One region of the Enterococcus mundtii genome, then DNA from elsewhere that is predicted to be linked to it. Evidence: a T-box and tRNA genes for the amino acid it is inferred to sense, from the RefSeq annotation. Region 1 holds a T-box; the other holds one or more tRNA genes.
The links. The T-box of region 1 lies ahead of EM4838_RS02660 (valine--tRNA ligase). A T-box ahead of a tRNA ligase gene usually reads a tRNA of that ligase, here a tRNA-Val.
Positions count from the first base shown of each region.

Region 2: it encodes a tRNA-Val, which carries the amino acid that the T-box ahead of EM4838_RS02660 (valine--tRNA ligase) is inferred to sense. The anticodon was not compared.

Region 1 is NZ_CP018061.1:554,658-570,614, reverse strand. It holds gene EM4838_RS02665 (bifunctional folylpolyglutamate synthase/dihydrofolate synthase) at 1-752, opposite strand, end outside; gene EM4838_RS02660 (valine--tRNA ligase) at 874-3,519, opposite strand; T-box leader at 3,567-3,779, opposite strand; gene EM4838_RS02655 (redox-sensing transcriptional repressor Rex) at 3,883-4,536, opposite strand; gene thiI (tRNA uracil 4-sulfurtransferase ThiI) at 4,796-6,007, opposite strand; gene EM4838_RS02645 (cysteine desulfurase family protein) at 6,027-7,169, opposite strand; gene EM4838_RS02640 (septation ring formation regulator EzrA) at 7,370-9,091, opposite strand; gene EM4838_RS02635 (pyrophosphohydrolase domain-containing protein) at 9,294-9,848, opposite strand; gene EM4838_RS02630 (Cof-type HAD-IIB family hydrolase) at 9,880-10,719, opposite strand; gene EM4838_RS02625 (DUF72 domain-containing protein) at 10,840-11,673, opposite strand; gene EM4838_RS02620 (asparaginase) at 11,817-12,785, shown strand; gene EM4838_RS02615 (acyl-ACP thioesterase domain-containing protein) at 12,987-13,736, opposite strand; gene EM4838_RS02610 (fructosamine kinase family protein) at 13,751-14,584, opposite strand; gene EM4838_RS02605 (C1 family peptidase) at 14,766-15,957, opposite strand, start outside.
Region 2 is NZ_CP018061.1:2,810,284-2,826,240, reverse strand. It holds gene hslO (Hsp33 family molecular chaperone HslO) at 129-1,016, shown strand; gene dusB (tRNA dihydrouridine synthase DusB) at 1,017-2,015, shown strand; gene lysS (lysine--tRNA ligase) at 2,131-3,627, shown strand; rRNA gene EM4838_RS13195 (16S ribosomal RNA) at 4,541-6,101, shown strand; rRNA gene EM4838_RS13190 (23S ribosomal RNA) at 6,332-9,246, shown strand; rRNA gene rrf (5S ribosomal RNA) at 9,338-9,453, shown strand; tRNA gene EM4838_RS13180 (tRNA-Val) at 9,466-9,538, shown strand; tRNA gene EM4838_RS13175 (tRNA-Lys) at 9,542-9,614, shown strand; tRNA gene EM4838_RS13170 (tRNA-Leu) at 9,622-9,703, shown strand; tRNA gene EM4838_RS13165 (tRNA-Thr) at 9,730-9,802, shown strand; tRNA gene EM4838_RS13160 (tRNA-Gly) at 9,813-9,884, shown strand; tRNA gene EM4838_RS13155 (tRNA-Leu) at 9,902-9,987, shown strand; tRNA gene EM4838_RS13150 (tRNA-Arg) at 9,998-10,071, shown strand; tRNA gene EM4838_RS13145 (tRNA-Pro) at 10,081-10,154, shown strand; tRNA gene EM4838_RS13140 (tRNA-Ala) at 10,172-10,244, shown strand; tRNA gene EM4838_RS13135 (tRNA-Met) at 10,273-10,346, shown strand; tRNA gene EM4838_RS13130 (tRNA-Ile) at 10,361-10,434, shown strand; tRNA gene EM4838_RS13125 (tRNA-Ser) at 10,457-10,546, shown strand; tRNA gene EM4838_RS13120 (tRNA-Met) at 10,558-10,631, shown strand; tRNA gene EM4838_RS13115 (tRNA-Asp) at 10,650-10,725, shown strand; tRNA gene EM4838_RS13110 (tRNA-Gly) at 10,727-10,797, shown strand; tRNA gene EM4838_RS13105 (tRNA-Ile) at 10,810-10,883, shown strand; tRNA gene EM4838_RS13100 (tRNA-Ser) at 10,908-10,995, shown strand; tRNA gene EM4838_RS13095 (tRNA-Glu) at 11,010-11,081, shown strand; tRNA gene EM4838_RS13090 (tRNA-Ser) at 11,095-11,184, shown strand; tRNA gene EM4838_RS13085 (tRNA-Met) at 11,197-11,270, shown strand; tRNA gene EM4838_RS13080 (tRNA-Asp) at 11,289-11,361, shown strand; tRNA gene EM4838_RS13075 (tRNA-Phe) at 11,365-11,437, shown strand; tRNA gene EM4838_RS13070 (tRNA-Gly) at 11,442-11,512, shown strand; tRNA gene EM4838_RS13065 (tRNA-Ile) at 11,524-11,597, shown strand; tRNA gene EM4838_RS13060 (tRNA-Glu) at 11,618-11,689, shown strand; gene EM4838_RS13055 (hypothetical protein) at 13,145-15,931, shown strand.

The DNA.
Region 1 (15,957 bases):
GGGATTTTGCCAAACTCATTTTGGAATGAAAAAATTTCGCCCCACTCTTCTGCCGGATGTTTGTAACTGACTGTGTAAGCCTCTCCCCATGCGTGTTGTGTAGCATTTTTTAATTTTGCTTGTTTTTCGATCACTGCCAAGGCTTCAGGTACGATATTTCCAGTGACCAGTGGCACATTTTGTTTGATGATCCCTGCTTTTTGAGCAGCGATTTCTTCGATCGTGTCGCCCAAAATATCTGTATGATCCATACCAATCGTTGTGATACCCGTCAACAAAGGTTTCGCTACGTTTGTTGAGTCGAGTAAACCACCCAATCCCACTTCAATGATCGCGACGTCCACTTGTTCTTCCAAGAAATAATCAAATGCCATAGCAGTCAACGTTTCAAATTCGGTAATGCCAGCTACTGCTTCAAATTGATCCATCTGCTCAACTAGCGGTTGATATTTCTTTACTAGTCGAATCAATGATTCATCAGGAATGCCTTGTCCATTGATCGAAATGCGCTCATTGAAGGATTCGATATATGGGGAGGTAAATGTTCCGACTGTCAAGCCGGCTTCTTCTAATAAATATCTTAAATAAGTCACTGTTGAACCTTTGCCATTCGTCCCTGCAATATGGATCGTTTTGACTTTTTCTTCTGGGTGTCCGACTACCTCTAATAAGGCCTCTACTCTGTCTAATCCAGGACGTGAGCCAAATGGTAATCGGCTATGGATCCAATTGATTGCTTCTTCGATTTTCACGTTACTATCCCCCCATTCCTCTTCATTATAACAAAAAAGCTTACGTAGGAAACAATGAAATCCAGAAGAACTCTTTTTACTTAAAAAAGAGAGGCAACTTCCGTCACCTCTCCCTTTCGTTTTATTTGATTGATTTTAATTGCGCAATACGTTCATTGACAGCTGCTTGTTTTTCTAAATAATCTTTTTCTTTTGCACGCTCTGCTTCAACTACATCATCCGGTGCATTCGATACAAAACGCTCATTACTTAATTTTCCTTGTACACGTTTCACTTCGCCTGTCCATTTTGCTAGTTCTTTTTCTAAACGTTGGATTTCTTCTTCAATGTTGATCAGCCCTGCTAAAGGTAAGAAGATTTCTGCGCCAGTCAAGACCGCTGACATTGCTAGATCCGGTGCAGTTACGTCACTTGAGATCGTCAACTCTTCTGGATTACAGAAGCGCTCGATATAGCTAGTGTTTTCATTTAAGAATTGATCGATCTTCGGATCATTTGTTTTGATCAGTAACGTGATTGGTTTTGATAATGGTGTATTCACTTCAGAACGGATATTACGTACAGAACGAATCAATTCTTTCAGTACTTCCATCCCTTTTGAAGCAGCTTCATCATCGTATTCCGGTTGCACGACTGGATAGTCAGCAACTACTAAAGATGTGCCTTTATGAGGGATGTGTTGCCAGATTTCTTCTGTGACAAATGGCATGATCGGATGCAATAAGCGTAAGATCTGATCCAACGTATGGATAAGAATACTACGGTTGGTTTGTTTCGCTACTTCATCCTCACCGTAAAGTGTTTCTTTACTCATCTCGATGTACCAGTCACAGAAATCATCCCAGATAAAGTTATACAATTGGCGACCTGCCTCACCAAATTCAAATTGTTCAAATAAGTCAGTCACTTTAGCGATTGTTTCATTCAAACGTGTCAAAATCCAACGATCGGCTACAGTTTTCTCACCTGAAAGATCAATATCTTCTACGGTCATTCCTTCAACATTCATGATAACGAAACGAGAAGCGTTCCAGATTTTATTGATGAAGTTCCAAGAAGCATCCATTTTTTCGTAACTAAAACGTACGTCTTGTCCTGGTGCTGAACCATTGGATAAGAACCAGCGTAACGCATCAGCACCGTATTTTTCAATGACTTCCATTGGATCGATCCCATTTCCAAGAGATTTACTCATCTTGCGTCCTTGTTCATCACGAATCAATCCATGGATCAGTACATTCTCAAATGGACGACGTTCTGTAAATTCCAAGCTTTGGAAAATCATTCGGCTTACCCAGAAAAAGATGATATCATAACCTGTTACTAATGTACTTGTTGGGAAGTAACGTTGGTAATCTTCATTGTCTTCGTCAGGCCAGCCCATTGTTGAAAAAGGCCATAGCGCTGAACTGAACCAAGTATCCAACACATCGGGATCTTGTAACCAGTTTTCACTGTCTGCTGGTGCTTCCATGCCCACGTACATTTCACCAGTTTCCTTATGATACCACGCAGGGATCTGATGTCCCCACCATAGTTGACGTGAGATTACCCAGTCATGAACATTTTCCATCCAGCGTAAGAAGGTTTGGTTGAAACGTGGTGGGAAAAACTCAACTGCATCATCAGTTTCTTGATTTTGGATCGCCTTTTCAGCTAAAGGTGCCATTTTTACAAACCATTGTGTTGATAAACGAGGTTCAACAACTACCCCTGTACGCTCAGAATGGCCTACATTGTGGATCATCGTTTCGATTTTGATCAGACGCCCAAGTTCTTTTAGATCCGCAACGATCGCTTTACGTGCTGCAAAACGGTCCATTCCTTGATATTTACCTGCCAATTCATTCATCGTGCCATCTTCATTCATGACATTCACTCGTGGGAGGTCATGACGGTTACCGACTTCAAAGTCATTTGGGTCATGTGCGGGCGTGATTTTTACAACCCCTGTTCCAAATTCCATGTCGACATATTCATCTGCTATGATCGGTATTTCTTTATTCACTAGTGGTAAAATGACTTTTTTACCAATCAATGCTTGGTAACGCTCATCTTCTGGATGAACAGCGATCGCCGTATCACCAAGCATCGTTTCTGGACGAGTCGTTGCAATTTCCACCACACCTGAACCATCAGCCAATTCATAGCTCATATGATAAAAGGCACCTTCGATTTCTTTGTGGATCACTTCGATATCAGAAAGAGCTGTGCGTGCTTGTGGGTCCCAATTGATGATGTATTCGCCACGATAGATCAACTCTTTTTCGTATAGGCTAACGAATACTTTACGAACAGCTTCAGACAAGCCATCATCTAAGGTGAAGCGTTCACGGCTATAATCCAAAGATAAACCCATTTTTGCCCATTGTTCACGGATATGACCGGCATATTCTTCTTTCCATTCCCATACTTGATCAATAAATTTTTCGCGACCTAGATCATAACGAGAAACACCTTGCTCACGTAGTTTTTCTTCTACTTTTGCTTGCGTTGCAATCCCTGCATGGTCCATCCCCGGTAACCATAACGTATCATAGCCTTGCATTCTTTTTTGTCGAATCAACATGTCTTGCAATGTTGTATCCCAAGCATGACCTAAATGGAGTTTACCAGTCACATTGGGAGGTGGGATAACGATTGAATAAGGTTTTGCTTTTTTGTCGCCACTAGGTTTGAACAAATCTTCGTCTAACCAGTTTTGATAACGCCCCGCTTCAACTTCTTGCGGATTATACTTTGTCGATAGATTCTTTTCTTCCGTCATACTGTCTTCCTCCTTTGAAATAAAAAAAACGCCCTAAATACTTTCGTATTTAGGACGTATAAATTACGCGGTACCACCTAATTTGTAATAGTTGCCTATTACCTCTCAAAGTGAGTTAACGATCACTACTCGTTCATCTCTACTCGATTCAAGACAAAAACTCCCAAGCTACCTTCACTAGCTTTCGCTAAGAACGTTCCACCATTCGTTCTCTCTCTCTAAACGTCGGACTAGTTACTCCTCTTGATCAACATCTTGACTCATTTTACAATGGTTAGTAGCCAAAGTCAATAAAAGCTCTTGATGAATCGCTGTTCGATTCACATAAAAACGCCACTTTTGCACGATCTTCCCGCTTAGTTTTTACTTGGAAGGAAAGACTTGCGAATAATTTTCATCAAAATAGATCAACGTCTGTAGTTCAGTTGTCAGATCGATGTATTGCATATGGACATGTGGCGGAACGTTGACACGATCTGGTGCAAAGTTCAAGATCGCAGTAATGCCTCCTTTGACGATTTCGTCGATGGCTGCTTGTGAATACTTACTTGGCACAGTTGATATCGCCACTTTGATTCCTTCTTTTTCAACGATTTCACTAAAGCGATCCATAGGATAAACCATCACACCTTCGATTTCTTTTCCGACGATGGCTGGATCATTGTCAAATACACAAACAATATTCAAATTTGCATTTCTTCTGAAATTGTTGTGTTTCAATGCTTTTCCTAAATTCCCAAAACCAACTAAAGCGATTCTTTTTTCTTCCTCTGTGTTCAAAATTCGATCAAATACTTCAATCAAATAGGGAACATCGTACCCATAACCGCTTCGTCCTAATTCTCCTAAATGAGAAAAATCTCTGCGGATCGTGGCAGAAGGTACTTGTGTGATCTCACTAAATTCATTTGATTTGATTCGTTGAACACCAGAATCATTCAACATATTCAAATAGCGCAAATATAAAGGCAACCGTTTCGCTGTTGCTTTTGGTAACGTTTCTGATTTTTCTCGCATATCGTTTCTCCTTGTTAATCATTTCACATAATTTTAGTTTAGCATGGAACAAGGAACCTCGCAATAGGAGGAAGCTTAACTCCATGAAAAACAAGAAAAATAAGGTACCATCCACAAAATTTGACATACAATTTTTGTGGATGGCGCCTTATTTCTCGAGGCTAAACAATTGTCTCGTCCTCTTTCACCTGTCTACTTCTTGAGACTGGATCTTTTATTACGAATGATCGACTCGTACAAGAAGTACAAGTTCCTTCGTTTAAAGTAAATCAGAAAATTCTTCTACTTGTTCTTTTGCTGTTTCTGTGTGGATCGTTTCGATCTTTAATCCTGCCAATGCACGTTCGATCATCCCATCGATATCCAAACGTTCTTCGTATTGATGCACTTTTTCTAGTCGTGGACGAGTTTTAGGCTGTGGCGGTGCAAAGATCGTGCAGCAATCTTCAAATGGTTGAATGGACAAATCAAACGTATCGATTTGTTCAGCCACTTCGATGATCTCTAATTTATCCATCGTCGCTACAGGACGAATGATCGGTGTATTCGTGACCTCATTGATTGCCACCATACTTTGGAGTGTTTGGGAAGCCACCTGTCCTAATGATTCACCATTTAAAATCACTAGTCCATGACGAATACGGCGGATCTCATCTGTCAAACGAAGCATCATCCGACGTGTGATCGTCATCCAGTAGCCTTGGGGCACCACTCGTTTGATCTCTTCTTGCACTTCTGTAAACGGTACTTCGATAAATTCGATTTTACCAACATAGGGTGTCAGCTTCACTGTTAAGTCTTTCGCTTTTTGCAAGGCTTGTTCACTCGTGTAAGGTGGACTAGCAAAGTGGACAGCTTCAATTTCTACCCCACGTTTCATGGCATAATAACCGGCAACTGGAGAATCGATCCCTCCAGAAAGCATCAACATACCTTTTCCACTTGTACCGACAGGCAGACCGCCAGCTCCTTTGATCGTCTCATAGGAAAGATAAGCCCCATCTCGGCGGATTTCCACACGCAACGCAATATCTGGCTTTCTCATCTGTACTTGGATATCCGGAAAAACATCGATGACTGCATTTCCTAATGCTTGGTTTAGTTCATTGCTGTCCAATTCAAAGCTATGATCACTACGTTTTGCAATGATCTTGAATGTTTCTTTTCCTGTATAGATTTCTTGCATGATTTCCTGAACCGCTTGTTTTAAACTTTGTACTTCTTTTTCTACTCGCACGCTAGGTGAAAAGTTTTGGATTCCAAATATCTTCGCTAACTTAGGGATAACTAAGTCTCCGTCTACACCATTCAACAGTAGATGCATCCGATCACGCTCTGCGTGGATCTTGATTTCAGGAAAATCGCTCAATGCCTGTCTGACATTTTGTGCCAACTGCATAATAAAACTGCGACGATTTTTTCCTTTTGTTGAAAGTTCACCATAGCGAACCATGATTTCACTGTACTTCACAAAAACACTCCTCTGTTTCTTAATTGATGACTGAAAATTTCTTGTACAACTGTTTAAAGATGATCATGAATTGTTCGACTTCTGCCATCGTATTGCTTTCATCTAAGCTGACGCGAATCGCTGAAGTAGCTAAATCATTGGGTACTTGCATTGCATGCAGCGTACTACTTGCCATGTGCTTTCTAGAAGAACAAGCGCTTGTCGTAGAGACAAATATTTGTTTTTCTTCTAATGCATGGACCAATACCTCACCACGAATACCTTTTAATGAAAAACACAAAATATGTGGTGCGTAATCTTCACCTTCAGAAAAAATCGTTACTTTATCATACGTATGTAAAGCTTCAATCAATGCTTGTTTAAGATAGGCAGTTTGGTTTGGTTTTTGTGCTTTGATATCTAGAGCTAAACGCAGAGCTTTTGCCATCGCGACGATCCCCGGCACATTCTCTGTTCCACTCCGTTGATTCTTCTCTTGTCCGCCTCCAGTGAACAGCGGTGCTAAACGTCGGCCTTTTTTCCAATAAACAAAACCAACACCACGAGGCCCGTGGAATTTATGGGCAGAAAAAGTGGCAAAATCCACACGTTCAGTCAACCATTCCTCTAAAGGAACTTTACCAATTGCTTGTACCGCATCCACATGGAAATGGATTTTAGGAAAAGCATTTAAAAAACTACTGATTTCTTTGATTGGTTGAATCGCACCTACTTCATTATTTACTGCCATGACGGAAACTAAAATCGTTTCTTTACGCACTAATTTTTTCAACTCATCTACGCGGACGAACCCTCTTTTATCGACAGGAGCAATACTCACTTCAATACCGAGTTTTTTTAACTGCTCAGCTGTTTCACTGACAGCTGGATGTTCAACGCCTGAAATGATCATGTGGTTACCGTAACCTAGTTTTTCAAGCATCGTTCCTTTAAGCACCCAGTTATTTCCTTCTGTTCCACCTGACGTGAAATAAACTTCTTCAGGAGAGACAGCAATCAGTTCAGCGATTTGTTTTCTCGCTTGTTGTAGCAGGCGGTTCGCCTGATTGCCTAAATCGTGTAGACTTGATGGATTCCCGATGATCCGTTGACTTGTTTTGACATACGCATCCAAACTTTGCGGATAAATCGGTGTTGTCGCACTATTATCGAAATATATCATATTTAAACCTTCTTTTTTTGAAATTCTTACCTATTATAACGGTTGTCCCTTGTGCTTTCAAGTGGCGTTTTCTCTGAGTTGGACTCTATAAAAAAATCGATCGAATCAACGTATTTCTCTACCCAATAGTTACTAGTCAATGACTCCCAAAAAAAGACAACACTCGGCACTTGCCTGTGTTGTCTTTTTTGATCGCAGGATTATACTAAATCAGGATGATTGAAGTAAAAATCTTCGATTCGTTTGAATGCACCTGGTTCTGTGCGCTCTAATGCTGTGCCGATCTCATCCAAAGCCTCTTGATAGTGATATTCTTTATTGAATAAGTAATAACTCTTTTCAATGGCTTCTTTCACTTCTTCATGTGTGTGACGGTAACGGTTCGCATATTGCAACATTTGCTCGGTTAATGCTGCTGCATCCACTAGATCGTGGGTTTTCTTATCAAGTAACTCTAGATCTTCTTCACATAATGCTACAAGACGTTCGACCTCATCCATGTTGACTCTGATTTTATTCAACACAGTACTCAATTCTTCGATACGTTCTGTTGCCACAAAGAAAAACTCTAGATAATCATTTGGCAAACCTGGTAATCGTTGTTTTTCAACAAACCGTTTAAGACTGCGCAATTTAAATTCGAATGTATCGATTTTTTCTTGCGCTTCTTTTTCACCTTTTCTTAGTTCGTGTAAAGAATCGCTGATTTCAACCTGTTGGTTTTCAATATCTTCTAATACTTTGAAGACTTTCTTATAGAACGTTCTTACTTCTGAGTAAGCCACTTCATGTTGTTGTAACTGTGGTTTGATTTGTTCGTTTTGGCGTTCGATTTCTTCCACTTCTGTTTGGAAACCACGTACACGCCCAATTTCGTTATGGTTCAATGTATAACTTTGAGCGGTATGATCTAATTCGATCAACAATTGACGATTGTTTTTTGTCGCATGTTTGATATATTGTTCGATCGTTGCTTGATTTTTAGTCACAAATGCTTGTGCTTCCATCTCACGTTCTAAAATATCATATAATGCATCGATCAGATTAGCCGTTTCACGATTTTCAAATTCAACAGTTTCAACTTCCGTTTTCTCAATATTGATCAACGAACGTTCGATTCGACGATTGATCGTTTCGATATCGCCAGACAGGTTTTCTTCTGGAAAAACATACTCCTCTTTGATCAAGCGGTCATAGGTCTCTTGGATCTCTTCCACTTGCGCCGGGAAAGTCGTATTCAGATCTTCAAATAATGGCGGGATTTTTTTCATTAACGCATCCACTTCATACGTGTGTTTTTCCGCTTTATCCAGCACTTCACGGGCTTCCACTGGATCACCTGAAGTATTTAACGTAACAAATTGTGTAAACTCATTTTCAATCGTTTTCACTTGCTTTTGTAACTCAGGTAAAGCTGGACCGTATTGCTGTTCTTCTTCTCGGATTGTTGCTTTTAGTTCCTCATAAACGTCTAAAGCTTGTTGAACAGCTAAGGAATTACGTTCTTCTGTTTCACGCAATTCTTTTAAGCCTTCACGAATCTCCGCAACTTCTTTTTCCATTTGGTTCATGGTTGCTTCGGCTTCTTCTACTGCTTTTTTTCCTTTTAAGAATCTAAAGCTCTCGTTGAGATTTTCGACTTCAAAGATCTGACTTTCTAACTCGGCAAATGATGAGGTAGAGATGTCATTCCATTTTTGACTCCATTCACGAAAGGTATTTTGGCTTTGCCCCACTAGATGCATTTTTTTGACATCGTCAACTTCTTCAATCACAGGCAAGTCGAATAATTCTTCCTTGCGTTTTTCTAAGACGTCCAATCGATCTTGGTTTTTTTTCTTCATTACGTAACTAACCAAAAAAGCCAGAATGGCGACTATAATGATTGCAATGACGATCCCGATGATAACATTATTTCCCATTTAAGGTTCCTCCGTTTTCAATATGCATCTACTGTCTCTATTTGTTTATGATCAGACGAATCTGATTTGCATAACATTGTAAATACGTCTTTCGTGCAAAAAGACATCTATTTTATATTATAACATACTATGTTCAGTCATACACTACCTACATAAAAAATCTTTTGGCCATCTTTCTACCAACTAAAATGAGAAGACCTTATCAAGGACCCGTTGAAGAATTTTCTGTGGCAAACTTTACTTGCTCTGCCTTCTTCATTTGCTCCTTGATTTCCTTTGCGATCCTTTCTTCAGGCGCGTAATCCTTTTGCCAATTGTCTGGCTTCAATACTTTGTTTGTAACAGGATCGTAGTGAGGTTTACCATCTGGAAATAGTTTACCCATATTCGCTTGATGGACAATATCAAAAATCCTCGTAGGATCAACGCCCAGCAAAGAAAAAGAGCCATACGTAAAATAAAGCAAATCGGTCAGCGCATCTACTTGCTCGACGAGACTTTCCTCTCCCCAAATCTGTTTTTTAAGAATCTTTTTTTCTGCTTGATCAAGTGCATGATGCAAGTATTGGACGGAATCATGCAATTTTTTCGCATCACCGTCACTCGCTGCTGCCACAAATTCAACTAACTCTTCGATTTTGAATCCTGCTCGATCATCCGCATGTTCTTTAGTAAATGCAGTGGGTCGCTCTGGTATTCTTGGATCGAATGTCCGATGGAATTGTTCTACTTTTTGATAAGGTGTTTCTGGCTCCATAATGATTCTAGTCCTCCTAACTGACATACATTCAATCAACTATCCCGAAATGCTTCAAACCTTTATAAATACCATCCGCTTCATTTGATGCTGTGACAAAATCAGCTTGCTGCTTCACACCAGTTGGCGCATTCCCCATTGCAACACCGATTCCTACTCCTTTTAGCATTTCAACATCATTGTAATGATCGCCAAATGCCATGATTTCAGACAATGCCATTCCTTTGCTTGTCGCAAACTGTTGGATTCCTAACAATTTGGATCCCCCTTTAGGAATAATATCGACCGTATAAGGATTAGAACGTTGGAACGAACACTCTGGGAATCGTTGGATGAGTTTTTCTTGCTCAGATGTTTGGCTCAATAAAATGCATTGATAAATCGGTTCATTCAATATCGCTAAGGTTTCATACCGTTTACGTTGACGATGTGGACTGAACACTTGTAAGATTTTTTTCAACAGACGTACAGGGAATTTTTTTGGTAAGTGATTGACGATTTTTTTGATGATGATCGATTGTCCTAGCATCATCGTCGTTGAACCATCTAGTTGATCTCGCCCACCAAAAATGATTTGTCGGTGATGAGCATCTGAAAAGTGAACGATATCCGCTAATACTGTTTTATCAAAAGGATGGTCGACGATCGTTTGATCACGGTCAAAGACTAATTGACCATTGTAGACGACGAACATGTCTAGTTCAAGTTCATCGATCACTTCTTTGATTCTTACAGGGCTGCGCCCAGTGGCAACACCGCATAATATGCCCTTTTTTTGTAGTTGATCAATCGCATATTTAGTTGAAGCCAACGCTTTTGCTTGGTTGTTGACTAATGTGCCATCGATATCAAAAAAAACTGCTTTGATCATGTCGTTCCATCACCTCTTCCGATTATTATTTAGTAAAAATTTCTAGTTGAACAGTTTCAATTCTTATTGGTAAGGCGTGCGTGCTACTTTTTATATAGAGTGATTACAAAAGACCGGTCTTCAAAACAAATCGATTTGTTTTGGATTCAGCTCATCTGGTTCGATCCCTAAGATCTTTTGTAATGCCAAGGCATTTTCAGCCGCATCTCCACCAGAGTTATTATTGAAGATCACCCCAACATATTTTGTTGACCCGTCTACTTTTTTGATGGCTGCTGCTAATTCCTGTAACTCTTCTTCAAAATAGCGATACAACGTTCTTTTTTTTCGCCAATCCTGATCATTTGCTTGCCAACCTTGCTCATTTCTTCCATGAAAACGAAAAAGGGTAAAATCCGTATTTGTCACATAAGGATCGAAAGGAATCGTCGTATTCAGTAATTGTGGTTCATCAATGATTGCTAAGGAAAACATTGCACGAGTCATAAACTGTCTCGTGCGTGACAGAAATTGGTCGCTATACCAAGAATAGTCACGTAACTCAATAGCTACCGGATAGCCATTGAACCATTTTCTTAGTTTTCTTAAATAGGCGACATTTTCTTTGGTGCATTTAAATGAAGCAGGGAATTGAACTAAAAAACAAAAGAGTTTTCCTGACTCGCTCATCGGTGCCATCACATCCAAAAAGTGTTCAATCATCTCTTCTTCAGATTGATAATACTTTTGCCAGTCACCTTGACCACTGATTCCTTGATAGGCTTTTATCACAAAACGAAAAGATGCCGGTACTTCATTCACCCACTTCTCCACAGATGACTTTCTTGGGATACCATAATAGGCGGTATCTAATTCGACTAATGAAAGGACACTCGCATAATCGTAAAGAGTATTATTCTTTTTTCCTGTTAATTTGTCATGTTCTTTAAATGAAGTCAAGCCAATTTTGATCACGACGAATCACTTCCATTCGTTTAAATTCATTTTATCTTTGTTCTCAAGTTGTTCCGTTTGATTCATTCATAGCAAAACTCTTTTATATAGTATACAATAAGCTAGAAACCCTATGCAAAATTATTCGTGAGGAAGTTCTGAAAATGAAAAAAATTCTTATCTTACACACAGGCGGCACGATCGCCATGAAAGAAAATTCTTTAACAGGTGGCGTAAGTCCAGATGTGGCTAACCCACTATTAGATGCAGAAGTAACGATTCCAGAAAATGTTGATTTGATCATGGAAGATATCTTTAATCTTCCTTCCCCGCACATCATGCCTAAACATATGTTACAACTTAAAGAAAGAATCAATCAAGCCGTTCTTTCTGACATCCAAGGTGTCGTGATCACCCATGGGACAGATACGTTGGAAGAAACAGCATTTTTTCTAGACTCAACGATTGGCGATAAATTACCGATCGTCTTAACAGGAGCGATGCGTTCAAGTAATGAGTTAGGTAGCGATGGTCTATATAATTTTGAAAGTGCGATTCGAGTAGCAAGTTGTGAGGAAGCAAAAGACAAAGGTGTTTTAGTCGTGATGAACGATGAGATCCACTCAGCACGCTATGTCACTAAAACCCACACGACTAATGTCGCTACTTTTCGTACTCCTACGTTAGGACCAATCGGTTTGATCACTAAAAATCGTATATTGTTTATGCAAGAATTACTTGAAGCGCAAAGACTAGATATCGCATCAGTCAAAGGAACGATCCCAATCGTCAAAGCCTATGCGGGTATGCAAGGTGATTTATTAGAAGCACTTGCCCATTCGAAAGTCGACGGTCTGGTCATTGAAGCTTTAGGCGCTGGGAACCTCCCTCCGCAGGCATTAACAGCATTAAAGAAACTCTTGATCCAAAAAATACCAGTAGTCTTGGTTTCTCGTTGTTTCAACGGAATCGCTGAACCCGTCTATGATTACGAGGGTGGCGGAAAAGAACTCGCAAGTATGGGCGTTATTTTTTGTAATAGTATCAATAGCCAAAAAGCTAGAATAAAACTTTTGATTGCCATTAACGGTGGCTTGTCAGAAGAACAGTTGATCAAATTTATGACACAATGAAAAAATCGAGTAATACGGGTCTTGTACGTCTCATCATGTTGAGAACTCAATAGACGCTATAATCATATTGTTGATAAACGGAGTTCCAAATGAAACTCCTTCAGAAATAAGCGCGAAAAACACAAAAATTGGAAGAACAATTTTCGGTTTTTCGCGCTTATTTATCGAAGCAAAACATCTCACAATCTTATCTCACTCGATTTATTTTGTTTCTGCATTTTTCTCCCATGAGATATTTGCTGCACAATAAAGTTGCTCTTGCATTCTGATCTCATGTCTCGTTTTTACTTCTGTTCCAGAAACCGTTTGTTCATAATGACTCTCGATCTCATTGCCATATTCAACCTCTTTATCAAAACGGATCAACACATGTTTAGGTGTATGTGTTGTCAAAAAATCGTAACCTAAAACATCAATGATCCAGTTGAAATACATCGCATTGTTCACATGTTGATTGCTGTCAATATCATAAAATCGAACACGATATGGCAACATCAAGCCAGATTCGATTGGCTCGATTTTTTCTTGTCGTTTGATTTTCTTGATTTTTTCACTTTCAAAAGGTGCAATGATTTCTTCATTCACACTACTCATCTTACGGTTCACTAGATCCATCAAAACAAATACTGATTCGATTTCAACTAATTCATTTCCTTCCTCATCATGAATCCAAAAATTACGATAGCAAAAGAATTTATTATACTGCATCGCTTGTGTGGTAACATCGATTGTTTCACCTACATGAGGCAAGCGATTGATTTTCATCGAATAGTTCGTGATTACCCAAGTCAAGCCAAAGCTACTGACAAAGTCGGTTCCTCGACCTAAATGATCACTTTGTTCTTCCGAAGTCTTGATGACTACACCCAGCATGGACGGAAAAGTCATTGTTTTGTTGATATCACATTCATAATAAGATACTTCATGTTTTTTTGTATATTTTTGTGCCAAAAGAAAACCTCCAATTACTTCTTCATTAATATATGATCGACCTGTGTCCCATAACTCTCTCCAAACATATTGAGATGCGCCAACAAGTAATAGAGTTGATAGAGTGGCAAACGACTCTCCCAGCCCTCTTCCAATGGCCAGCTTTCTTGGTAAGCTTCCAGGAATTCAGGACGAAAGCCACCGAACAACTGACTCATCGCAATATCTTGTTCGCGATTCCCATAAGAAACTGCCGGATCGATAAACACTGGTCTTCCTTGCCTATCATAGAAAACATTACCACTCCATAAATCTCCATGCAAGAGGCTAGGCGTAATCTTCCGATGATCGTCACGATTTAGTAGTTCCTTTTTTAACCGCTGATACTCTTTTTCACGTGTTTCATTCCATCGATTGTTTTTCTCCGCTATGTCGATTTGAGCCTCCAAGCGATTTTTGAAAAAGAAGGTCCACCAATCTTCTTCAAATGTATTGAGCTGTGGTAAACTGCCTAGATAATTGTCCTTGCGAAAACCAAACTGTGGTGCAGTTGAACGATGGATTTTTACTAAGTCTTTTGCCAGTTCTCGAGGATCACCTTTCCCTGGTTCGATCCATTCCATCAATAGATAGGCACCTTCATTTGTTTCGCCTAACATATAAGTTTCAGGTACTCGTACATGTGGTGCAAGCTCTTTCAGACCATCCACTTCTGCTTCAAAAAAGCGTTTGGTCACATGAGGATGGATTTTTAGAAAATAGGATTTTTGCTGTTCTTCAATTCGATAGTTTTGATTCACATCTCCCCCAGTAATCGGTATCACCTTACCACTCAAACGAATCTCTGTTAACACTTCTTGGATATCCATTTTCACTCCTCCTTGCTATTTCACAAGATCGATCATTCATCGATCAAGTACACCCGCAACAACTCCTATATCATTTTAAAGTATAACACAGGTATTTATAAAATCCTGAAATCAAGAAATCAACAAAAAACAGATACAGAAAACTATCAAGTCTCTGTATCTGTTTTGATTGATATTGAAATTAAGCTAATGCCCCCATTGGGTCCCAAGGAGCTAATAAAATTGGTTCAGCATTAAATGCGGCTAGCTGTTCTTCCGTCAATAAATCTTTGCGGACAACGATTTGATACGTATATTCATCCATCCACTCATCACTCATCACAAAGAACCCTTTATCTCCGACTTTTTCTCCCCAGCTGTTTTCGACTTTCCATTTAGTTGATTTTCCATCAACTAAATCGACACCAGTCAAGACCATCGCGTGAGTCATCAAGCTTTCTCCATGATCTAAACGTTCCGCTTTAGTCATAGAAAAATCTAAATCAAATAATTCATCCATCTCATAAACATCTGTTGCCATGATGCCACTATCTCTTGTAGAAGATTGACCAACATCACACCCAAACCACACAGATTCTCCTTGTTCCAATTGAGCAATCGCTAAATTTTTGAACGTTGTCATATCGACATTAAGATATTTGACTTCTTTTCCTCCCACAACATTCCCTAACATTTCGACCGTATAAGAGCGATCGTAAGGCTTGTCTGCCGTCGGTGCATTGATGATACTTACATAATCATCCAAATTTACACCAATATATTTATCGTAAAACATTTGTGGAGTCAATTGTTGATCGATATGGTAATTTTTTTCTTCATCTCGGTACTCAAAATCAAATTCAGTTGGTGGCGTACCTAAAGAAGTTGTTAGAAATTGATAGATCCCAGCTAACATCTTTTCTTTTTCTACTTGGATCTCTTCATTTGTTTTTCCTTCTGCCACTAATTGGCGTAGTTTAACGGCGTCTTTACGCAATAATTTGTTTAAGTAGTTATTCAAATCACGAGAATTTGAGCTATTCGCGCTTTCTGGCATCACTGATTTTGGTACGACACCATATTTTTGGAATAATGATACGATCATATCCCATTGTCCACCATCTTGTTGGGGAACAGCTAGTAAAAAAGCGACTTTACGACTGTCTAATGCTTCATTACCAGTTGCAAGAATATTTTCATAAAAATAGTTTGCTTTCTCATATTTATCCCAAAAGAAAGTATAATTTTGTGATAATTCAAATTCTTTTAAGTGGAATTGATTCAACAATTTGTGACGGAATGTATTCAACGCCGCAAACATCCAGCAACGGCCAGATTGTTTTTGGTTTGAGACTTTCCCAGTCGCTAGATCTACAGAAAATACCGGTGTGTTT
Region 2 (15,957 bases), 1.1 Mb from region 1:
CAGCTCTTTTTTTGTGTCTGATATTTAAAAAAGAAACGCAGAATTTACAAATTCAAAAGTTGAAAAATTTGGAAGTTACTAGTATGATTCACTATGAGTTTTAAAATCGGGAAATGAGGTACATACAAATGGAAGATTATTTAGTAAAGGCATTAGCCAATGACGGATTTGTTCGAGCATATGCTGTTCGTGCAACCAATACTGTCGCAGAAGCGCAGCAACGCCATGATACTTGGCATACATCATCAGCAGCATTAGGCCGTGCATTAGTTGGTAGTCTGCTTCTAGGTGCGACAGTTAAAGGAGAAGATAAATTAACAGTACGCATCCAAGGAGATGGCCCTGCAGGTGGGATCGTTGTTGATGCGAATGGTAAAGGTGATGTCAAAGGGTATATCAAAAATCCACACCTAAGTTTACCGCTGAACGCAGAAGGAAAAATCGATGTACGTGGAGCAGTAGGGACACAAGGGATGTTCAGTGTGACAAAAGATCTAGGGTTAAAAGAACCTTTTTCAGGACAAACACCGATTGTATCTGGTGAACTAGCTGAAGATTTCACGTACTATTTAGCGATTTCAGAACAAATCCCTTCAGCTGTAGGGCTAAGCGTCTTAGTCAATACGGATGATACCATCAAGACAGCGGGTGGTTTTATGATCCAGATCATGCCAGGGGCAGACGAAGAAACGATTGCGAAAATCGAAGAGCAACTGAAAACAACACCACGTATTTCTACACTCTTAGATGAAGGGTTGACACCTGAAGAAATCTTGCAAGGATTGTTAGGAACAGACGAATTGCAAGTACTAGAAAAAATGCCTGTGCAGTTCAAATGTGATTGTTCGAAAGAAAAGTTTGGTGAAGCAATCATTGCTTTAGGCGCAGCAGAAATCCAAGCAATGATCGATGAAGACCATGGCGCAGAAGCAGTTTGCTCATTTTGTAATAATAAGTATACCTACACAGAAGATGACCTAGCAGCATTGAAGACAGAAGCCTTGGGAGGATTATAAGTGGATCACACATGGAAAATCGGGAACGTTGAAATACCGAATCGCGTGGTTGTAGCACCAATGGCAGGGATCACGAACGCCGCATTTCGTGTAACCGTCAAAGAATTTGGTGCAGGAATGGTCGTTTGTGAGATGATCAGTGACCAAGGTATTCATTTCCGCAACAAAAAAACATTGGAAATGCTGCATATCGACGAAACGGAGCATCCATTAAGTTTGCAAATATTTGGTGGGAACAAAGACACACTAGTAGAAGCAGCACAGTTTGTTGAGAAGCATACTACAGCAGATATCATTGATATCAATATGGGATGCCCAGTCAATAAAATCATCAAAGCTGAAGCAGGTGCAAAATGGTTATTAGACCCTGATAAAGTCTATGAAATGGTTCATGCAGTTGCATCGGCAGTTGATGTGCCAGTTACTGTGAAAATGCGTATTGGTTGGGACGAAGAACATGTTTTTGCTGTCGAAAACGCATTAGCTGCTCAAGCAGCCGGTGCCGGTGCAGTAGCCATGCACGGACGAACACGTGTGCAAATGTATGAAGGAAAAGCCGATTGGGAAGTGTTAAAGGAAGTCAAAAAACATCTAACGATTCCTTTTATGGGTAATGGAGACGTCAAAACGCCAGAAGATGCAAAACGCATGTTGGAATACGTGGGTGCCGATGGCGTCATGATCGGACGTGCTGCTTTAGGGAATCCTTGGATGATCCATCGGACGCAACATTATTTAGAAACTGGAGAGCTGATTCCGGAACCAACCGCACGCGAAAAAATTGCTACTGCAAAATTACATCTAGAACGTTTAGTTGATTTAAAAGGAGAAACCATCGCCTGTCGTGAGTTTCGGACACACGCTTCCTACTATCTAAAAGGTGTCTCCCGGGCAGCCAAGATCAAATTAGCGATCAATAAGACTGAGAAACAGCATGAAATCAATGAACTGCTTGACCAATTGGTTGAAAAAAGTGAAAAATTATCACTTCAATCTTAGGAAGTTATTCTAAGTTTTTTGCGAAATTCAAGCCGAAACACTAAGTTCGGCTTGCTTTTTTTGCGTTTCATTGGCATTATAAGGAAGAGAATAAGATGAGAATGGAGGAACTTTTGTGACTGAGGAACAACAAAATCAATTAGAAGATTTAAACGATCAAATGATTGTTCGTCGTGAAAAAATGGAGCAATTGAGAGAAAATGGGATCGATCCATTTGGTAAGCGATTTGAGCGTACACATAATTCCCAAGAATTGCACGAATTATTTGATCCACGTACAAAAGAAGAATTGGCGGAGATGGCATTGACAGCGAGTGTTGCTGGCCGTATGATGACACGCCGTGGAAAAGGTAAAGCTGGATTTGCTCATCTGCAAGACAGAGAAGGCCAAATCCAAATCTACGTACGCAAAGACCGAGTAGGTGAAGAAGCTTATGAAGTATTCAAACATGCTGACTTAGGAGATTTCTTTGGCGTAACTGGAGAAATCATGAAAACTGATACAGGTGAGGTATCGATTAAAGCCTCTGAAATCGTCATCTTATCAAAAGCACTTCGTCCATTACCAGATAAATATCATGGATTAACGAACATCGAACAACGATACAGACAGCGTTACCTTGATTTAGTAAGTAATAGAGATAGTTTTGACCGCTTCATGAAACGCAGTCAAATCATTAGTGAGATCCGTCGCTATTTAGATGGGAACGGCTATATCGAAGTTGAAACACCAGTCTTGCATAATGAAGCCGGTGGAGCAGCAGCACGTCCGTTTATCACACATCACAATGCGTTAGATATGGATCTATATCTACGTATTGCGTTAGAACTTCATTTGAAACGTCTGATCGTTGGTGGTATGGAAAAAGTTTATGAGATCGGCCGTGTATTCCGTAATGAAGGAATCGATACGACCCACAACCCTGAGTTCACGATGCTTGAAGCATACACTGCATATACTGATTTTCAAGATGTGATGAACTTGACAGAAGGTATCATCCGTAATGCAGCTGAAAAAGTATTAGGAACAGCTAAAATCACTTATGCAGGTCAAGCAGTTGATTTAGAGAGTGATTTCAAACGTGTGCATATGGTCGATGCAATCAAAGAGCATACAGGTGTTGATTTCTGGAAAGAAATGACCTTAGAAGAAGCACTAGCGATTGCAAAAGAACACCAAGTTGAAGTGACAGAAGCAATGGGTGTTGGTCACGTCATCAATGAATTCTTTGAAGCGTTTGTGGAAGAAACCTTAGTGCAACCTACTTTTGTCTATGGACATCCAGTAGAAGTTTCTCCATTGGCGAAGAAAAATCCTGAAGACCCACGTTTTACTGACCGTTTCGAATTGTTCATCACAGGTAAAGAATTTGCTAATGCCTTTACTGAGCTGAATGATCCAATCGATCAAAGAGAACGTTTTGAAGCGCAAGAAAAAGAACGCGAGCTTGGAAACGATGAAGCACATGGTTTAGACGAAGACTTCTTAGAAGCGCTAGAATATGGCATGCCACCAACTGGCGGACTAGGTATCGGAATCGACCGTCTAGTCATGCTATTGACCGATGCTCAATCGATCCGTGACGTATTACTATTCCCAACCATGCGTTAAATCTGAGACATAAATAGAAACAACCAGTTCAGGGAACCAAACCGACAATAGCCAGAAATGTTTTTTATTTCTAGCTGCTGTCGGTTTATTTTTTAGAGAAAAAATGAGATAACTTTGCTTGAAATCTTGTTCTATATTTAAGACTTTATTGAAACTAATTTTTAAGTAAATGCGTATCAATGAACCATTTCAGAGAAAGTTATGGAAAGGGATAAGATAGATATAAAAAAAGAAAACGGAACCATTAGAAATGAGTCTACTTTATAGAAGTTTCAGCGTAATTGCAATGGCGAATGATTTATGTAGATAAAGGTTTTCAACATCTTTATGCCATGCGAAAAGCGAACGTTTAAATCGTTTTTCAGTATATTAATCGTATAACTAAAAAACTTGAAAAAACACAAAAAAATTCGTTGACCAATAAGATTTTAGTTGGTATATTATTATTTGTTCAAAAGTTAAGTTTCATAACTTCTGAATGATCATAAAAAAGTTCTTGACGTGTGGGACAACACATGATAAGATAACCAAGTCGCTTGTGAACGACAACAGATAAACGTTGATTTCGCAAAGAAAAAAACAAAATTAACTGTTGACAAATAACAAACGATAAGTTATGATAAGTGAGTTGCTAAAACGACCTCATGAAAAAAGAGTTCAAAAAAACTTTTAAAAAATAGTTGACAATCATTCGAGAGTTTGCTAAGATATAAAAGTTGCTACGGCAATCACAAACGATAAGTTGAGACAGTTGTGTTTCATTTATCACGTAGACCTTTGAAAACTGAACAAAGTAAGACAAACCAAATGTGTAGGGCGTCTTGATTCAATTCAAGACAACAAACATTTTTAACAAGCAAGCAATATGCTAGCAAACAATTGAGCTTAACAATCGAAAGATTGTTCTAACTTTTATTATGAGAGTTTGATCCTGGCTCAGGACGAACGCTGGCGGCGTGCCTAATACATGCAAGTCGAACGCTTCTTTTCCCACCGGAGCTTGCTCCACCGGGAAAAGAGGAGTGGCGAACGGGTGAGTAACACGTGGGTAACCTGCCCATCAGAAGGGGATAACACTTGGAAACAGGTGCTAATACCGTATAACAATCGAAACCGCATGGTTTCGTTTTGAAAGGCGCTTTACGGTGCCGCTGATGGATGGACCCGCGGTGCATTAGCTAGTTGGTGAGGTAACGGCTCACCAAGGCCACGATGCATAGCCGACCTGAGAGGGTGATCGGCCACATTGGGACTGAGACACGGCCCAAACTCCTACGGGAGGCAGCAGTAGGGAATCTTCGGCAATGGACGAAAGTCTGACCGAGCAACGCCGCGTGAGTGAAGAAGGTTTTCGGATCGTAAAACTCTGTTGTTAGAGAAGAACAAGGGTGAGAGTAACTGTTCACCCCTTGACGGTATCTAACCAGAAAGCCACGGCTAACTACGTGCCAGCAGCCGCGGTAATACGTAGGTGGCAAGCGTTGTCCGGATTTATTGGGCGTAAAGCGAGCGCAGGCGGTTTCTTAAGTCTGATGTGAAAGCCCCCGGCTCAACCGGGGAGGGTCATTGGAAACTGGGAGACTTGAGTGCAGAAGAGGAGAGTGGAATTCCATGTGTAGCGGTGAAATGCGTAGATATATGGAGGAACACCAGTGGCGAAGGCGGCTCTCTGGTCTGTAACTGACGCTGAGGTTCGAAAGCGTGGGGAGCAAACAGGATTAGATACCCTGGTAGTCCACGCCGTAAACGATGAGTGCTAAGTGTTGGAGGGTTTCCGCCCTTCAGTGCTGCAGCTAACGCATTAAGCACTCCGCCTGGGGAGTACGACCGCAAGGTTGAAACTCAAAGGAATTGACGGGGGCCCGCACAAGCGGTGGAGCATGTGGTTTAATTCGAAGCAACGCGAAGAACCTTACCAGGTCTTGACATCCTTTGACCACTCTAGAGATAGAGCTTCCCCTTCGGGGGCAAAGTGACAGGTGGTGCATGGTTGTCGTCAGCTCGTGTCGTGAGATGTTGGGTTAAGTCCCGCAACGAGCGCAACCCTTATTGTTAGTTGCCATCATTTAGTTGGGCACTCTAGCAAGACTGCCGGTGACAAACCGGAGGAAGGTGGGGATGACGTCAAATCATCATGCCCCTTATGACCTGGGCTACACACGTGCTACAATGGGAAGTACAACGAGTCGCGAAGTCGCGAGGCTAAGCTAATCTCTTAAAGCTTCTCTCAGTTCGGATTGTAGGCTGCAACTCGCCTACATGAAGCCGGAATCGCTAGTAATCGCGGATCAGCACGCCGCGGTGAATACGTTCCCGGGCCTTGTACACACCGCCCGTCACACCACGAGAGTTTGTAACACCCGAAGTCGGTGAGGTAACCTTTTTGGAGCCAGCCGCCTAAGGTGGGATAGATGATTGGGGTGAAGTCGTAACAAGGTAGCCGTATCGGAAGGTGCGGCTGGATCACCTCCTTTCTAAGGAATATTACGGAGACTACACACGTTTGTCGATACTTTGTTCAGTTTTGAGAGGTCTACTCTCAAAATTTTGTTCATTGAAAACTGGATATTGAAGTAAAAATGTAAGTAATACAAACCGAGAACACCGCGTTGAATGAGTTTTTTAATAAGTTCAATTGCTTATTTTTCTTGATTGGACTTCTATCGCTAGAAGAAAGATCAAAACCCAACCGTAAGGTTGATAAGGTTAAGTGAATAAGGGCGCACGGTGGATGCCTTGGCACTAGGAGCCGATGAAGGACGGGACTAACACCGATATGCTTTGGGGAGCTGTACGTAAGCTATGATCCAGAGATTTCCGAATGGGGGAACCCAGCATCTTTTATAGGATGTTACGTATACGTGAATACATAGCGTATACGAGGTAGACGCAGAGAACTGAAACATCTAAGTACCTGCAGGAAGAGAAAGAAAATTCGATTCCCTGAGTAGCGGCGAGCGAAACGGGAAAAGCCCAAACCAATGAGCTTGCTCATTGGGGTTGTAGGACTCCGATATGGTAGTTCTTTCAGATAGTCGAATGACTTGGAAAAGTCAGTCAAAGAGGGTGAAAGCCCCGTAGATGAAATTTGGAAGGCACCTAGGAGGATCCTGAGTACGGCGGAACACGAGGAATTCCGTCGGAATCCGGGAGGACCATCTCCCAAGGCTAAATACTCCCTAGTGACCGATAGTGAACCAGTACCGTGAGGGAAAGGTGAAAAGCACCCCGGAAGGGGAGTGAAATAGAACCTGAAACCGTGTGCCTACAACAAGTCAAAGCCCGTTAATGGGTGATGGCGTGCCTTTTGTAGAATGAACCGGCGAGTTACGATTGCATGCGAGGTTAAGTTGAAGAGACGGAGCCGCAGCGAAAGCGAGTCTGAATAGGGCGTTTGAGTATGTAGTCGTAGACCCGAAACCATGTGATCTACCCATGTCCAGGTTGAAGGTGCGGTAAAACGCACTGGAGGACCGAACCCACGTACGTTGAAAAGTGCGGGGATGAGGTGTGGGTAGCGGAGAAATTCCAAACGAACTTGGAGATAGCTGGTTCTCTCCGAAATAGCTTTAGGGCTAGCCTCGGAATTGAGAATGATGGAGGTAGAGCACTGTTTGGACTAGGGGCCCATCTCGGGTTACCGAATTCAGATAAACTCCGAATGCCATTCATTCATATCCGGGAGTCAGACTGTGAGTGATAAGATCCATAGTCGAAAGGGAAACAGCCCAGACCACCAGCTAAGGTCCCAAAATATATGTTAAGTGGAAAAGGATGTGGGGTTGCACAGACAACTAGGATGTTGGCTTAGAAGCAGCCACCATTTAAAGAGTGCGTAATAGCTCACTAGTCGAGTGACCCTGCGCCGAAAATGTACCGGGGCTAAACATATTACCGAAGCTGTGGAGTACACCTTTAGGTGTATTGGTAGGAGAGCGTTCTAAGGGCGTTGAAGGTAGATCGTGAGGACTGCTGGAGCGCTTAGAAGTGAGAATGCCGGTATGAGTAGCGAAAGACAGGTGAGAATCCTGTCCACCGAATGACTAAGGTTTCCTGGGGAAGGCTCGTCCGCCCAGGGTTAGTCGGGACCTAAGCCGAGGCCGACAGGCGTAGGCGATGGACAACAGGTTGATATTCCTGTACTCGTTGTTTTTGTTTGAGCAATGGAGGGACGCAGGAGGCTAAGGAATGCAGACGATCGGAAATGTCTGTCCAAGCAGTAAGTCTTGATAGGAGTCAAATGCTTCTAACTTTAAGGACAAGCTGTGATGGGGAGGGAAATAATAGTACCGAAGTTCCTGACGTCACACTGCCGAGAAAAGCTTCTAGTGAGAAAACAACGACCCGTACCGCAAACCGACACAGGTAGTCGAGGAGAGAATCCTAAGGTGAGCGAGAGAACTCTCGTTAAGGAACTCGGCAAAATGACCCCGTAACTTCGGGAGAAGGGGTGCTGATCGTCAGATCAGCCGCAGTGAATAGGCCCAAGCGACTGTTTATCAAAAACACAGGTCTCTGCAAAATCGTAAGATGAAGTATAGGGGCTGACGCCTGCCCGGTGCTGGAAGGTTAAGAGGAGTGCTTAGCGTAAGCGAAGGTACGAATTGAAGCCCCAGTAAACGGCGGCCGTAACTATAACGGTCCTAAGGTAGCGAAATTCCTTGTCGGGTAAGTTCCGACCCGCACGAAAGGCGTAACGATTTGGGCACTGTCTCAACGAGAGACTCGGTGAAATTTTAGTACCTGTGAAGATGCAGGTTACCCGCGACAGGACGGAAAGACCCCATGGAGCTTTACTGTAGTTTGATATTGAGTGTCTGTACCGCATGTACAGGATAGGTAGGAGCCGTAGAAGTCGGAACGCTAGTTTCGATGGAGGCGCTGGTGGGATACTACCCCTGCGTTATGGCCACTCTAACCCGCACCACTTATCGTGGTGGGAGACAGTGTCAGATGGGCAGTTTGACTGGGGCGGTCGCCTCCTAAAGAGTAACGGAGGCGCCCAAAGGTTCCCTCAGAATGGTTGGAAATCATTCGAAGAGTGTAAAGGCAGAAGGGAGCTTGACTGCGAGACCTACAAGTCGAGCAGGGACGAAAGTCGGGCTTAGTGATCCGGTGGTTCCGCATGGAAGGGCCATCGCTCAACGGATAAAAGCTACCCTGGGGATAACAGGCTTATCTCCCCCAAGAGTCCACATCGACGGGGAGGTTTGGCACCTCGATGTCGGCTCGTCGCATCCTGGGGCTGTAGTCGGTCCCAAGGGTTGGGCTGTTCGCCCATTAAAGCGGCACGCGAGCTGGGTTCAGAACGTCGTGAGACAGTTCGGTCCCTATCCGTCGCGGGCGTTGGAAATTTGAGAGGAGCTGTCCTTAGTACGAGAGGACCGGGATGGACTTACCGCTGGTGTACCAGTTGTTCTGCCAAGGGCATTGCTGGGTAGCTATGTAGGGAAGGGATAAACGCTGAAAGCATCTAAGTGTGAAGCCCACCTCAAGATGAGATTTCCCATTTCTTTAAGAAAGTAAGATCCCTGAGAGATGATCAGGTAGATAGGTCAGGAGTGGAAGTACAGTGATGTATGGAGCGGACTGATACTAATCGATCGAGGACTTAACCAAAATAAAATGAAAAAACTCGGAGAGTTTCTTACTGATACTTCAAATCCAGTTTTGAGTGAACAAGATTTACTCAAATATAGATAACACCAAGTGTGGTGGCGATGGCGAGAAGGATACACCTGTAACCATGCCGAACACAGAAGTTAAGCTTCTTAGCGCCGATTGTAGTGAGGGGTTGCCCCTTGTGAGAGTAGGACGCCGCCACGCTTTGTTATCTTTGGAGGTTTAGCTCAGCTGGGAGAGCATCTGCCTTACAAGCAGAGGGTCAGCGGTTCGATCCCGTTAACCTCCATATGAGCCGTTAGCTCAGTTGGTAGAGCATCTGACTTTTAATCAGAGGGTCACAGGTTCGAGCCCTGTACGGCTCATATTTTTGCGGGTGTGGCGGAATTGGCAGACGCACTAGATTTAGGATCTAGCGCCTTACGGCGTGGGGGTTCAAGTCCCTTCACCCGCATCATATGATTTATTCTATTTTTTTACGCCGGCTTAGCTCAGTTGGTAGAGCATCTGATTTGTAATCAGAGGGTCGAGGGTTCAAGTCCTTTAGCCGGCATCGTAAATACGCGGAAATAGCTCAGTGGTAGAGCACCACCTTGCCAAGGTGGGGGTCGCGGGTTCGAACCCCGTTTTCCGCTTTGCCAATGTACTACGCGCCGGGGTGGCGGAACTGGCAGACGCACAGGACTTAAAATCCTGCGGTGAGTGATCACCGTACCGGTTCGATTCCGGTCCTCGGCATTACAAATATGCGCCCATAGCTCAATTGGATAGAGTGTTTGACTACGGATCAAAAGGTTAGGGGTTCGACTCCTCTTGGGCGCGTTAGTTTTACGGGAAGTAGCTCAGCTTGGTAGAGCACTTGGTTTGGGACCAAGGGGTCGCAGGTTCGAATCCTGTCTTCCCGATTAGTAAATAGTTTCAAGGGGCCTTAGCTCAGCTGGGAGAGCGCCTGCTTTGCACGCAGGAGGTCAGCGGTTCGATCCCGCTAGGCTCCATTTCATTTAAATAATGAATACTTTTTTTCGCGGTGTAGCTCAGCTGGCTAGAGCGTCCGGTTCATACCCGGGAGGTCGGGGGTTCGATCCCCTCCGCCGCGATTATTTAAGAGCCTGGACCTTTAGCTCAGTTGGTTAGAGCAGACGGCTCATAACCGTCCGGTCGTAGGTTCGAGTCCTACAAGGTCCATAGCGACGTTGTATTTCATATTGGAGGATTACCCAAGTCCGGCTGAAGGGAACGGTCTTGAAAACCGTCAGGCGGGTAAAACCGTGCAAGGGTTCGAATCCCTTATCCTCCTTTTCATATTATCGCGGGATGGAGCAGTCTGGTAGCTCGTCGGGCTCATAACCCGAAGGTCGTAGGTTCAAATCCTGCTCCCGCAATTAAAAACTAAAAACATTGGTTCCGTGGTGTAGGGGTTAACATGCCTGCCTGTCACGCAGGAGATCGCGGGTTCGATTCCCGTCGGGACCGCCACGCGGGTGTAGTTTAGTGGTAAAACCACAGCCTTCCAAGCTGTTGTCGCGAGTTCGATTCTCGTCACCCGCTTTTAGTTTTTATGGGCCTATAGCTCAGCTGGTTAGAGCGCACGCCTGATAAGCGTGAGGTCGATGGTTCGAGTCCATTTAGGCCCATTTATTCAAAATCTTAATGGTTTTGGGGAAGTACTCAAGTGGCTGAAGAGGCGCCCCTGCTAAGGGTGTAGGTCGGGAAACCGGCGCGAGGGTTCAAATCCCTCCTTCTCCGTTTCATTTTTATCTGGCCCGTTGGTCAAGCGGTTAAGACACCGCCCTTTCACGGCGGTAACACGGGTTCGAATCCCGTACGGGTCATTAGCTTTATATTGGAGGATTACCCAAGTCCGGCTGAAGGGAACGGTCTTGAAAACCGTCAGGCGGGTAAAACCGTGCAAGGGTTCGAATCCCTTATCCTCCTTTTTCATATTATCGCGGGATGGAGCAGTCTGGTAGCTCGTCGGGCTCATAACCCGAAGGTCGTAGGTTCAAATCCTGCTCCCGCAATTAAAAACTAAAAACATTGGTTCCGTGGTGTAGGGGTTAACATGCCTGCCTGTCACGCAGGAGATCGCGGGTTCGATTCCCGTCGGAACCGTTTGGCTCGGTAGCTCAGTTGGTAGAGCAATGGATTGAAGCTCCATGTGTCGGCAGTTCGATTCTGTCCCGCGCCATACTGCGGGTGTAGTTTAGTGGTAAAACCACAGCCTTCCAAGCTGTTGTCGCGAGTTCGATTCTCGTCACCCGCTTTAGTTTTTATGGGCCTATAGCTCAGCTGGTTAGAGCGCACGCCTGATAAGCGTGAGGTCGATGGTTCGAGTCCATTTAGGCCCATTACTTTCATATTTTTACCTGGCCCGTTGGTCAAGCGGTTAAGACACCGCCCTTTCACGGCGGTAACACGGGTTCGAATCCCGTACGGGTCATCGAAGATACTTCATGTAAGTATCTTTTTTTGCTCTTTGACAAGTAGTGTTGGCGAGTTAAAATTGAAAGAATTTCATCGAGAATCAATCGAAGCAGAAATAGGCTTCGATTGATTCTTTTTTTTGGATCGATCTTGGAAAACCTAGCCCTGGATCAAGTCAATACGGTAAAAAAATGGAAGGAATGGCGGTATCTATCAGTCACTCGTTTGCTGGCCTTAATATTATTGTTCCTTCCAATGTCCCGTTACTATAAGGTATTTAGAAGGTATTTTTGATTCCCTTTCTATATTTGATCACTTTCATCCTACATCTCATATAACCCACTGTTGGTTGATTATCTAACCCTACATGAATCATGTAGGAGAAGGTCTACCTTCTTTTTTTCAGAAAGCCAATTCTTTGGAAAATGATTTTTTTGTCTGTTAAACTAAGTAATTTTTGTAGGTTCATCCATGGAGATATCCTTTCTTGAGCAGCTTTGTTTTTATCAGTTTACTTCATTATAGAGCCTGTATCATCTTTTGACTGTAGAGCTGAGAAAATGATTATTCTCATCATATAAATCTACTATTTTCTTCAACCTATCAATTTGCTGATGTTATGGGAGAGTATTTTTTTCGTGATTTTAAAATAAATGGGTAATTTTTATAGGAGTAGTCACTATACTATAATTAGTTAGAATGTACGAAATATGACGTCATAAATCTATAAATTTTAAACTAGATGATAGAAAAATTTAGTTAGAAGGATTATATGGTAGGAGAAGAAGCAACAGAAAACCATAGAAATGTTGCTGGTTTTAAAAAAGAAATAAATAGGCTACCTTGTAGGTCAGAAGATTTTTTCATTCCTTAGGAACAAATTGGTACAAAAATTATCAAGCAAAAGGAGACTCGGAACTTGAAAGTCAGCGCTCAAATAAGAAAGTAAATGCAAGTAAAAAGATACGATGAGTAGGGAGGGAACCTGTTTAGTCAAAACAAGTAATATCTATAAATTAGAAAAGAAGATTCGATAGATACATCGAAAACAAACCAATTTTCGTCCGCACTATCCCCCTATTAACCGTCAACTGAAATGAAGCTTGAAGATAATGGCGTTGTATCCATAGAAGCAGAAGCGACTCTACCCTAGCTTCAAATCATATCCCGAATGATTGAAACCTGTTGTACCTATCAATGTGACAATGCTGGACATACAGCGAATAGAGATGACGATCTTAGTCTGGATTTAGTTACAGTGTCGGTTATACGAGCATTCATCAAACAAAAAAGTAGGTGTATCGAATTTGTTTTATCTGAATAGACGTCTCGTATTGAACCAAATGAGAGTAGTCAGCAGCCGTAGAATCGGAAATGTAGAAACAGAAAATAAACATTGATCTGATAACTTTTAAAATTGGGTAGAACTATTTACAGAATTTTGGCAAAGGAAAATATGAATACCGAAAAAATGATGAAAGAAAACAATAAAAATGAATTTCTCCAAAAACTACAGATATTAACATTAGCACTTTCGTTAAAGGAAAATAATCAAAGAGTTGCTTCACCAGATTTTTATAGTTCACTGTATTCAACGTACATAAAAATGCTAGAAAATGATGATGATCAATCCTTTATTGATATAGAAAACCAGTCAAAAGTGATTGATTCACTGAAAAGATCTATGGATTTTTATAGCAGTGATCATCCAAGTTTTCTACAGAAAATCATTGAAAAAATGACCAATGATGATCCAACAGACTTCATGCTTTTCCAAAATTTGAATAATCTAGATAAAGATGGAAATAATTTACAACATTATTGTGGCTGGATCGTTTATAAAAGGGAAAATGATTTGTTTGTTGTTCAAGTAGATAGAAAAGAGAAATTTGGTGTAGGACAGGTGTCATATGCTAGGATTCCACTAACAAAAGCACCTTGTTTAAGTGAACTATTTTTTTTGAAGTTGAATGTGCAAAATTCAGAAGACTTCTCTTTATTCCATGGGATCAAGTCAATTTCAGCTGGGTTTCAGGAAATTCCTGTTTTAAATAGTATAGTAAAAAAAGGAATGGACAATCCGGTCAGTGCCTTAGAAGATATCTTTAAAATACTAGTGTTCCACTATATAGCAGACATTTTTTCGGTAAATACTACTGATAGGATAAAGTCACTCTGGCATGGAGCTAATATTCAGCTGACTATACAAATACGTGAAAGTCTTCTTGCAGCGATAAAAACGGACAATCACATCTGGAATGACCAATTTGACTACATTTTTGATTATTATTTGTATCAAACTGGAAATATTGGAATCAAGGCAATTTTACCTAGTAATAAACAAAATGAGTGGCGGGACAGTATCAAAAAAAGTTTTAATAGTGATCCTTATATCCTTGCATTGATGAGTAGTGATGGAAAGATTTTGGATATAGATGAGGAGCTATTGCAAAAAAAACTTGTCTTAACCGTCAAACCATTAAATGTACTGTATGATAGAGAACTCCCATTAGTCAGTTCGATTGAATTGATGAATACACTCTATCATGATGGAATAATGATCACTATCTATGAAGATCGGTTGACTATGATCAAGAACCCTATAGCAAAAGAAATGAATCAACGTTTCCTTTCAAGACTACAAGAGCGATACCAAGAAATAAATAAAGAAATGAAACGACGTATCATAAAGAATCAACCAGAAGAACTAACTCTGGAAAGTAATAGTTATAGTTTAGTTCAGCTAGGAACAAACGTAGTATCAACAAATGATAGTAGTTTTGTTCAAACAGAAATAATGAAACAACAGAAAAAATATGTTTTTTCACGAAACATAGATATGTTGGCTTTAACGTTATCGTTAAAATCCAATGATGATATCAATTGTTTCCCAGGAATTTATGATCTATTATTTTCGACCTACATTAAAATGATCAAAAATGACCAAGAAGATTTTTTTATTGATAAGCAACGGCAACCACATATTATACAGTCCTTACAACGAACGATAGAGATTTATAAACTAACAAACATAGAAGACTTACATAATATTTTTGGGAATTTAAGAAATAATGATCCAACGGACTTTGTACTGTTTCCAGCTTATTTTCATATGTTAGATCCAAAAGAAGGCGGGCATATTTGTGGATTGACCATATATAAAAGAGACAATGAATTTATGATTATGCAAGTAGATAAAGAGTCTTTTTTTGAATCAGGTGCAGTCTCTTATGTTAAAGCACCGTTAAAAAATATTCAGGAGTTAAGTCAAATTATCTTCTTTGCACGAGAATTTTTTGATTTTAAGCCATATGGTATCTTAAGAAAAATCGAAGCTATTTCTCATAAATTTAAAGCGATCCCATCGATAAAATTAGCCCATCAAACTACTGGTAATTGTGGAATTATTGAAATCGAAGCTACTTTGAGATTGATTTTATTCCACTGTAAAAAGGATCTCTTTGCTTTACAAACGTGTGATCGAATCACACCAAAATGGGGTAAAGATAGTCAATATTCAGCAACCATAGAGATGAAGGTACGATTTGTTGAGGCAATGAAAGGAACAGATCAAGAATGGAATCAAAATTTTGATTATGTATTGGGTTATTATCTTTATCGAAAAAAACAATCGATAAAATGGGGAGAAGCACAATTATCTATACATAAAGATTATTGGTATACAACCATACGTCATTTATATTCTAATGATCTTTACATTGTAGAAATACTGAATAGCGGGGGAATGATCCCAGCTGACTTTGATGTATCTTTAAAAGAGAAAATGATAGAACTCGTAGGAAAAGCAGGTATATTGTTGAACAGAGAAATCAAAGTAGTCGGGTTATCTGACCTATACAAAGAAATTCGAGAGAATACCTATGAACTAGAATTATTAAAAGGAAGACTCTCCTTTCTCAAAATCCCTGTGGCAAAAGAAATGTTAGACTACTATATTGCTCGCATAATGATAAAGAATATAGAAATAAAGAAGGAAATCAATCGACGTATCGGCATTGAACCAAAAGAATCTACCTGCCAAATGATGGAACGTCTGCCAATAATATCCCCTCCTGCTAGCGTTCAAAGCCTTCCACTATCATCACCTACTTCTCAAAGAACAACAGGGACTATGGTATCTGTGTCGAATCGTTTTATTTCAATGATTGATCAAGTAAAACAGGTGTCAAAAGATAAAAATCAGCGTTTAGTCAGTAAACAAGTCAAATGTAAAGTGCAGAATACATTGACAAAGTAACTGATGGATTTTGAAAAATATAAATT